DNA from 4 places in the Leclercia sp. GHBNCSD genome. Region 3 is predicted to be linked to each of the others. Evidence: predicted binding sites of a transcription regulator. Region 3 holds the regulator's gene; each other region holds the start of a gene.
The links. Region 3 encodes CRP, which controls carbon source genes, mostly activating them, when cyclic AMP is high. Its sites were predicted from a motif close to ATGTGANNNNNNTCACAT; they were not measured.

Region 1 (2,202 bases), on a different contig from region 3:
GACGCAGACCATCTTACCCAGCGGCATCATGCCGTCGATATCCGGGGTTAGGGCCTCAACCTGCTGCTGGTTTTCCAGCACTACCATATAATCGCGCCCTGCCCGCACCTCTTTCGCCTCGCGGATACCCAGGGTGCTAAACAGCCGTTCGGGAGGATTTTCCACCGCCTCACAACCCCATGCCGGGAAGTCCAGCGTCAGCCAGTCGCCGCTGCGCTTAACCCGCAGTTCGCCGACAAAGCGGGTTGAGAAGACGATCTCCGTGTGCGGGTAGTCGAGATACTCAAAAATCACGTGGGCGCTGGCAAGCGTGGCGTGACCGCACAGGTTAATTTCATGCAGCGTGGTAAACCAGCGCAGCTCAAAACCGCTATCGGTGCGCACGAAAAAAGCGGTCTCCGACTGGTTATGCTGCTGTGCCATCTTTAACAGAACCTCATCCGGCAGCCACGCCTCCAGAGGGCAAACGGCTGCAGGATTCCCACCAAATGCGCGGTCGCTAAACGCATCGACCAGATAGAATTGTATTTCTTTCATTGGGTTACCCCTTGTTATTAGCGTAAAAACAGATGACCTTTCATGTAGAGCGATGCCTTCCCGCTCATAAGCACCCGGTCGCCCTTCAGTTCACAACGCACATCGCCGCCCCTGGCAGAGACCTGGCGGGCAAACAGCGAGGTTTTGTTCAGCTTTTCACTCCAGTAGGGGATCAGCATGGTATGCGCCGAGCCGGTGACCGGATCTTCCCACAATGCCACGCCCGGCGAGAAAAAGCGGCTGACAAAATCGTATTCGCCCTCGCCCCGGGCGGTAATCGACACTTTGTGCTCACCGGGAGTCATGGCCTGAATATCAGGCGTAACCGCCTCAACCTGCTGACGGTTTTCCAGCACCAGCACCCAGGCACGTCCCTTACGGGCCTCGACGTAGCGGTCAATCCCCAGCGCGTGGAGCATCTCTGGCGGTGGAGTCTGGGCCTCCGTCGGACAGGCCGGGAAATCGAGGGTTAACCAGTCGCCGTCGCGGCTGACGGTGAGCCTGCCGGAGGCGGTATCAAAATGGACCCGGGCATCGGGATAGTCCATCTCGTTAAACAACACCCAGGCGGTGGCAAGCGTCGCGTGACCGCAGAGGTTAACCTCGCCGTGGGTGGTAAACCAGCGCAGTTCGATGCCACCTTTATGGCGCACGAAAAAGGCGGTCTCCGACTGGTTATGCTCCTGCGTCATCTTCAGCAGCGTCTCGTCCGGTAACCACTCCGCAAGCGGGCACACTGCCGCCGGATTACCGCCAAATGCGCTATCGCTAAACGCATCAACGAGATAAAACTCAATTTCCTGCATCGCTCTACCTACTGTTAACTTAATGTTGCATCCTATATTCATGGAAATTAACCGATTCCACCAGCGATTACTTTGCCACCATAGTGAGATCTGCATCACAAAATGATTGTATTTCCACCAATGTTGGTTTTAAGATCAAAACACCTCATATACGTAACCAATCCCTGACATTCCTATGACAACCAACACAGTTTCCCGCCGGGTCGCATGGCTACGGGTGGTGACGCTCGCCGTCGCCGCGTTTATCTTTAACACCACTGAGTTCGTTCCGGTCGGGTTGCTCTCGGACATCGCCAGCAGCTTCGGCATGGAGACGGCGCAGGTGGGGATCATGCTCACCATCTACGCCTGGGTGGTGGCGCTGATGTCGCTCCCCTTTATGCTGCTCACCAGCCAGATTGAGCGCCGTGCGTTGCTGATCGGCCTGTTTGTGCTGTTTATCGCCAGCCATGTGCTGTCGTTCCTGGCGTGGAACTTCACGGTGCTGGTGATTAGCCGGATCGGGATTGCCTTTGCCCACGCCATTTTCTGGTCGATTACCGCCTCGCTGGCCATCCGCCTGGCCCCGGCCGGGAAGCGCGCCCAGGCGCTGAGCCTGCTGGCGACCGGCACCGCGCTGGCAATGGTGCTCGGGCTCCCGCTGGGCCGCATCGTCGGGCAATATTTTGGCTGGCGTACCACCTTTTTCATTATCGGCCTCGGGGCGCTGTTCACTCTGCTGTGTCTGATCAAACTGTTGCCGAAACTGCCGAGCGAGCACTCCGGCTCCCTGAAAAGCCTGCCGCTGCTGGTGCGTCGCCCTGCGCTGATGAGCCTCTATCTGCTGACGGTCGTGGTGGTGACGGCCCACTATACCGCC
Region 2 (2,202 bases), 1.1 Mb from region 3:
GGTTAGGGACGTTGAGCGCCCCGCGCCCAATCATGATGGCATCGCAGCCGGTGGCGGCCATGCAGGCCAGCGCGCTCTCGCGATCCCAGATTTCACCGTTAGCGACCACCGGGATGGTCAGCCGCTTACGGATCTCGCCGATAGCCTGCCAGTTAATGCGTTCGGCTTTGTAACCATCTTCTTTGGTGCGCCCGTGAACCACCAGCTCAGTCGCCCCCGCCTGCTGCACGGCGTCGGCAATTTCAAACTGCCTGTCGCCGCTGTCCCAGCCGAGGCGTACCTTCACGGTCACCGGCAGATGCGAGGGCACCGCCTCGCGCATCGCTTTTGCGCCACGGTAGATAAGCTCGGGATCTTTCAGAAGCGTGGCGCCGCCGCCGCTGCCGTTGACCATTTTCGACGGACAGCCGCAGTTAAGATCCACGCCCCAGGAGCCCAGCTCGACGGCACGCGCGGCGTTTTCTGCCAGCCATTCGGGGTATTGTCCCAGAAGCTGGACGCGCACCAGCGTACCGGAGGCGGTGCGGCTCTGGCGATGCAGCTCCGGACAGAGTCTGTAAAACGATTTTACCGGCAACAACATATCCACCACCCGCAGGAACTCGGTGATGCAGAGATCATAATCGTTAACGTCAGTCAGCAGCTCGCGCACCAGCGAATCGAGCACGCCTTCCATCGGTGCCAGTAATACACGCATATCAATATCCGTAAAAAAAGAGGCGCTATGGTATCTGCTCTGTGTAACGGTGGAAAGCCCTGTTTCAGGGCTCGTGGAACCGGGCTGATTTATAATGTTTTTACCCTTCTGGCTGGGGGAATGCCCGAGGTTCCAAATGGGAATGTCTGGTATGCTCAAAAGTCATGATGTGATCCGTAGCACGTTTCCGGTTTTAATTGTATGATGAATGCGTTCCATTAAGGGCTTCCACCATGAATAAATCACTGATCGTTGTCTGGCAATACCTGCGCGCCTTCATCCTTATTTATGCCTGCCTCTATGCAGGTATTTTTCTCGCCTCCCTGCTGCCGATCGCCATTCCCGGCAGTATTATCGGCATGCTGATCCTGTTTGTGCTGCTTGCCTTGCAGATCCTTCCGGCAAACTGGGTCAAGCCAGGCTGCTCGGTCCTGATCCGCTATATGGCCCTTCTGTTCGTCCCCATCGGTGTGGGCGTGATGCAGTATTACGATCTGCTGAGCGCGCAGTTTGGCCCGATCTTCGTCTCCTGCACGATCAGTACGCTGGTGGTGTTTTTAGTGGTGAGCTGGAGCACCCACCTGGCGCACGGGGAGCGCAAAGTGATTGGACAGAAAGGAGAGAAAAAATGATGGCGAATATCTGGTGGTCGTTGCCGCTCACCGTGGCGGTCTTCTTCGCCGCCCGCAAGCTGGCGGTGCGCCTGAAGTTTCCTCTTCTTAATCCCCTGCTGGTAGCGATGGTGGTGATCATCCCTTTCCTGCTGTTAACCGGCATCCCTTACGCTCACTATTTCCAGGGCAGCAAAGTTCTCAACGATCTGCTCCAGCCTGCGGTGGTCGCGCTGGCGTTTCCGCTTTATGAGCAACTGCACCAGATCCGCGCCCGCTGGAAATCGATTATTACCATCTGTCTCGCCGGGAGCGTGGTGGCGATGATCACCGGCACCTCGGTGGCGCTGCTGATGGGGGCGACACCCGAAATTGCCGCCTCCATTCTGCCCAAATCGGTGACCACGCCGATTGCAATGGCGGTGGGCGGCAGCCTCGGCGGCATTCCGGCGATCAGCGCCGTGTGCGTCATTTATGTCGGTATTCTGGGTGCGGTGTTAGGCCATACGCTGCTGAATGCCATGCGCATTCGCACCAAATCTGCCCGTGGGCTGGCGATGGGCACCGCCTCACACGCCCTCGGCACCGCCCGCTGTGCGGAGCTGGATTATCAGGAAGGTGCCTTCAGTTCGCTGGCGCTGGTGATCTGCGGGATTTTGACCTCGCTGATCGCCCCTTTCCTGTTCCCGATAATTCTGGCTGTGGTGGGCTAAAATTTGCGACGCGTCGCGCATTTTTAATCTGAGTTTCATAAGTTGCACACATAATGAGATCTAAGTCACATATAAAGCCCCAGCGGCTCCGTAAACTACCGATCCATTAACCTTTATGAGGCAACGCCATGCATCCACGTTTTCAATCAGCTTTTGCCGAGCTAGCAGAGAATTTGCAGTC
Region 3 (2,202 bases):
CCATGTTAAAGCGGGTGGGATAGCGGTGATAGAGAATATCGTCGGCCAATACCCGCAGCCGGGCGGCGACGGTCTGCGCGTTCCAGCGGATCACCGCTTCAGCGTGGCTGCGCTCGACCAGCTTTTGCACCTCTTGCGGATGATGCAGGCTAACGGAGATATGCTCCTGCAGATCCAGCCCCACCTGGAAGATACGCAGCAGCCGCTTGTATTCATGATTCCTGTTCGCCGCCAGCATATGCAGTTGCTGGTAACACTGACTAATCAGGTCCACCACCTTCTGCTGGCGCGCCAGCAGCGGCGGCAGCGATTTTTCCGGGTCGGTGTGCTGGGTCAGCAGGGTATATTTGGCTTCACAGTAATCAGCCAGCTGGCGGTAGAGTACGCTCAGGGATTCACGCAGCGGCTGCTCCCGCCACAGCCAGAACCAGAACCAGTTAAACAGCCCGTACCAGAGTGTCCCCAGGGCGTAGATCAGCAGCGGCGCCCAGATCGGTAAATTCCCCGCCAGGCTCAGGGTAAAGATGGCCGCAATCAGCGAGGCGGGCAGCAGGCGGGCGTGGAGGGCGCTGATCTCCGCCGTGACCCCTAACGTCATCGCCAGTGCGGTCAGAATGAGGGGCAGCGGAATATCACGCGCCAGCAGCAATTGTACCGCCAGACTACAGCCGGCAAACAGGCAGCCGCCAATTATCAGGCGTTTAAAAAAGCGTTTATGGGGCGTGTCGAGACCCGCAATGTTGCAGCAGGCGGGAACAAGAGAAAACAGAAGGCCGTATTGCAGATAACCGAGAACTAACCCCACAGCCACAGGGAGACACAGCACCAGGGTTTGCCGTAGTGCGTAGTTAACTTCCGGGTGATAAATGAGCCTGCGCCACATGGGTGAGAGAGACAAAAACGGCGTGTCATCATGCGATGCCACGCCGTCTTAGCGGAATTAACGTGTTCCGTAAACCACGATGGTTTTACCGTGGGCGGAAATCAGGTTCTGATCTTCCAGCATTTTCAGAATACGACCCACTGTCTCACGGGAACAACCGACGATCTGACCGATCTCCTGACGGGTAATTTTAATTTGCATACCGTCCGGGTGGGTCATGGCGTCTGGCTGTTTCGCCAGGTTCAGCAGCGTCTGAGCGATACGGCCCGTCACGTCCAGGAAGGCGAGGTTACCCACTTTCTCAGAGGTGACCTGCAGACGGCGAGCCATCTGCGAAGAGAGGCGCATCAGGATATCCGGGTTAACCTGGATCAGCTGGCGGAATTTCTTATAAGAGATCTCAGCCACTTCACACGCAGTTTTTGCCCGGACCCAGGCGCTACGCTCCTGACCTTCTTCAAACAGGCCCAGTTCACCGATAAAGTCTCCCTGATTCAGGTAAGAGAGGATCATCTCTTTGCCTTCTTCATCTTTGATCAGCACTGCCACTGAGCCTTTGACGATGTAATACAACGTTTCCGCTTTTTCACCCTGGTGAATCAGCGTGCTCTTCGATGGGTACTTATGAATGTGGCAATGAGACAAGAACCATTCGAGAGTCGGGTCTGTTTGCGGTTTGCCAAGCACCATGCGCTGTTATCCTCTGTTATAAGCTGTCTCCAGAGTCAGGCTTTCTACCTTCGCTCTGGGGTTGCAATCGAATTCTTCCCCTTACCTGGGGATCTGGCTGTCACAATAATTAGCAGCCTGTAATGTGTGATGTCCTCTGCATACATGTGCAACGTCAATGTATTACTGTAGCATCACGACTGTTTTAGCATAGGTTTTGCCGCGTGTCTCCTGGTGTCTCGCTTCAGCTTGATGCAGGTCGACTTCCTTTGCCAGAATTGTTACTGGCGCGTAATCTGACAGAAAAAATGCAAGCCTGGAGTGAGTTAAAATGCAAGCACGTGTGAAATGGGTTGAAGGGTTAACGTTCCTCGGTGAGTCCGCCTCGGGGCACCAGATTCTGATGGATGGCAACTCCGGTGATAAAGCACCCAGCCCGATGGAAGTGGTTCTGATGGCGGCAGGGGGATGCAGCGCTATCGACGTGGTCTCGATTCTGCAAAAAGGGCGTCACGATGTGACCGATTGCGAAGTGAAACTGACTTCAGAGCGCCGGGATGAAGCGCCGCGTCTCTTTACCCATATCAACCTTCATTTCGTGGTAACCGGCAAAGCGCTAAAAGAGGCTGCGGTCTCCCGCGCGGTGGATC
Region 4 (2,202 bases), 1.3 Mb from region 3:
GGTTTCGGCGTTAATGGCAAACAGACGACCGTCATTCACCGGCAGCATGATGCGGCGCGGACAGTCGGCGATCACCTCCGGGCTGGCGTTATCGGCACGCGCTTCGTGGTAAGAGACGCCACGGCAGGTCACGTGCTGGAACTGGTTGTTGGTTTTCAGCTGCGGATCGAAGTGCCATTTCTCTTTACCGGTGGCCGCATCAAGCGCGAACAGACGCTGGTGCGCCGTACAGAGGTAAAGCATGTTGCCCACTTTAATCGGGGTCACTTCGTTGGTCAGTTCACCCGGATCGTTCGGCATCTTAAGATCGCCGGTACGGAATACCCAGGCTTCTTTCAGGTTTTTCACGTTGTCCGCGTTGATCTGCTTCAGCGGGGAGTAACGCTGACCTTCCTGGTTACGGCCATAGGCAGGCCAGTCACCATCTGCCACGTCGGAGATCGCCGCCGCAGGCGTAGATTCCGCATTCAGGGTGCCTTTCACCTCCTGCGGATCGTTAAAGCCAGCCCAGGTCAGGATGCCACCGCTAATCAGCAGCGCCACGACCAGGGCGGCAACCGCACCGCTGGAGCGCACAAGCAGACGACGCCAGACGAAAGGCAGGATCAGCCAGATACCGAAGAAGACCAGAATGTCGCTACGCGGGGTCAGGGCCCAGAAGTCGAAGCCGACCTCCCATACGCCCCAGATCATCGTAGCCAGCAGCAGGGCCGCGTAGAGCCACAGTGCCGATTGTTTACTGCGCCAGAGAAGCAGGGTGACGCCGAGCATAACCACACCTGCTACCGGGTAGTACCAGGAGCCGCCAATGGCTACCAGCCAGACCCCGCCGATTAACAGATACAGTCCGCAAAATGCAGCGAACAGGGCTGTTAGCCTCACGAGTAAACGTGAATGTTGATTTTTTGTTTCCGCCATAAAAGACACTCGATAAGTTTGTTAATTATTTAGTAGCAATTAATTATAGGACTTAACAAGTGTGATCGGAATCACAAATATGGCTTTTGTGAACTCATGCGCCAGGAGGATCCATTTGCTGGTATACTTCAGGGCTTATGAAGCGATGCCGGACGCGAATCCATAGGCATTGAGAAATTCGTTATAAAATCATACGGTTAGTAAAATGAAACATACTGTTGAAGTGATGATCCCTGAAGCGGAGATCAAAACGCGTATCGCCGAACTTGGTCGTCAGATCACCGAACATTATAAAGACAGCGGCAGTGAGATGGTGCTGGTGGGTCTGTTACGCGGTTCCTTCATGTTTATGGCCGATCTCTGCCGCGAAGTGCAGGTCTCCCATGAAGTCGATTTTATGACCGCCTCCAGCTATGGCAGCGGCATGTCGACCACCCGTGATGTTAAAATTCTCAAAGATCTGGATGAAGACATTCGTGGCAAAGATGTTCTGATTGTGGAAGACATCATCGATTCCGGGAACACCCTGTCAAAAGTACGCGAAATTCTCAGCCTGCGCGGCCCAAAATCGCTGGCGATTTGTACCCTGCTGGATAAACCGACCCGCCGTGAAGTGGACGTTCCCGTGGAGTTTGTCGGTTTCTCGATCCCGGACGAATTTGTGGTGGGCTACGGGATTGACTACGCGCAGCGCTATCGCCATCTGCCGTATGTCGGCAAAGTGGTGCTGCTGGACGAGTAAGGCGGATATTACCCGTTGGCGCTACGCTTAACGGGCCTGCGGACTAAAAACGGCAACTTGCGTTGCCGTTTTGCGTTTACTTGTGGTTAACGTGCTTCTGGGTCAGGTTAGAGACACCCTGACGGTAGCGCTGCTCCAGCGTCTCTCGGTTGGTTGCGGTCACTTCCAGATCGCGCAGCAGGCCATCGTGAATGCCATACGCCCAGCCGTGGATCGTCACCTTCTGCCCACGTTTCCACGCCGACTGCATAATGGTGGAGTGGCCGAGGTTGTAGACCTGTTCCATCACGTTCAGCTCGCACAGGGTGTCCAGGCGGCGCTCCTGCGGCATTTGACCCAACAGTGAGCTATGTTTGAACCAGATATCACGAATGTGCAGTAGCCAGTTGTCGATAAGGCCCAGTTCCGGATTTTCAACCGCTGCCTGCACGCCGCCGCAGCCGTAGTGACCACAAATGATGATGTGTTCGACTTCCAGAACATCTACTGCATACTGCACCACAGAGAGACAGTTCAGGTCAGTGTGGATCACCAGGTTCGCA

Region 1: a site for CRP is predicted at 1,427-1,444, ahead of ACT3IC_RS20860 (PhzF family phenazine biosynthesis protein). Genes of this name have one in related genera too.
Region 2: a site for CRP is predicted at 865-882, ahead of ACT3IC_RS16750 (CidA/LrgA family protein). Genes of this name have one in related genera too.
Region 4: a site for CRP is predicted at 978-995, ahead of hpt (hypoxanthine phosphoribosyltransferase). Genes of this name have one in related genera too.

What each region holds. Positions count from the first base shown of each region.
Region 1 covers NZ_JBQVYO010000002.1:130,067-132,268, forward strand. Annotated here, with positions in the region: gene ACT3IC_RS20855 (PhzF family phenazine biosynthesis protein) at 1-537, opposite strand, end outside; gene ACT3IC_RS20860 (PhzF family phenazine biosynthesis protein) at 555-1,343, opposite strand; gene ACT3IC_RS20865 (sugar transporter) at 1,519-2,202, shown strand, end outside.
Region 2 covers NZ_JBQVYO010000001.1:3,506,668-3,508,869, reverse strand. Annotated here, with positions in the region: gene dusC (tRNA dihydrouridine(16) synthase DusC) at 1-697, opposite strand, end outside; gene ACT3IC_RS16750 (CidA/LrgA family protein) at 931-1,329, shown strand; gene ACT3IC_RS16745 (CidB/LrgB family autolysis modulator) at 1,326-2,021, shown strand; gene cdd (cytidine deaminase) at 2,150-2,202, shown strand, end outside.
Region 3 covers NZ_JBQVYO010000001.1:2,396,599-2,398,800, forward strand. Annotated here, with positions in the region: gene ACT3IC_RS11520 (YccS/YhfK family putative transporter) at 1-883, opposite strand, end outside; gene crp (cAMP-activated global transcriptional regulator CRP) at 941-1,573, opposite strand; gene ACT3IC_RS11530 (OsmC family protein) at 1,884-2,202, shown strand, end outside.
Region 4 covers NZ_JBQVYO010000001.1:1,121,316-1,123,517, reverse strand. Annotated here, with positions in the region: gene ACT3IC_RS05595 (glucose/quinate/shikimate family membrane-bound PQQ-dependent dehydrogenase) at 1-918, opposite strand, end outside; gene hpt (hypoxanthine phosphoribosyltransferase) at 1,124-1,660, shown strand; gene can (carbonate dehydratase) at 1,737-2,202, opposite strand, start outside.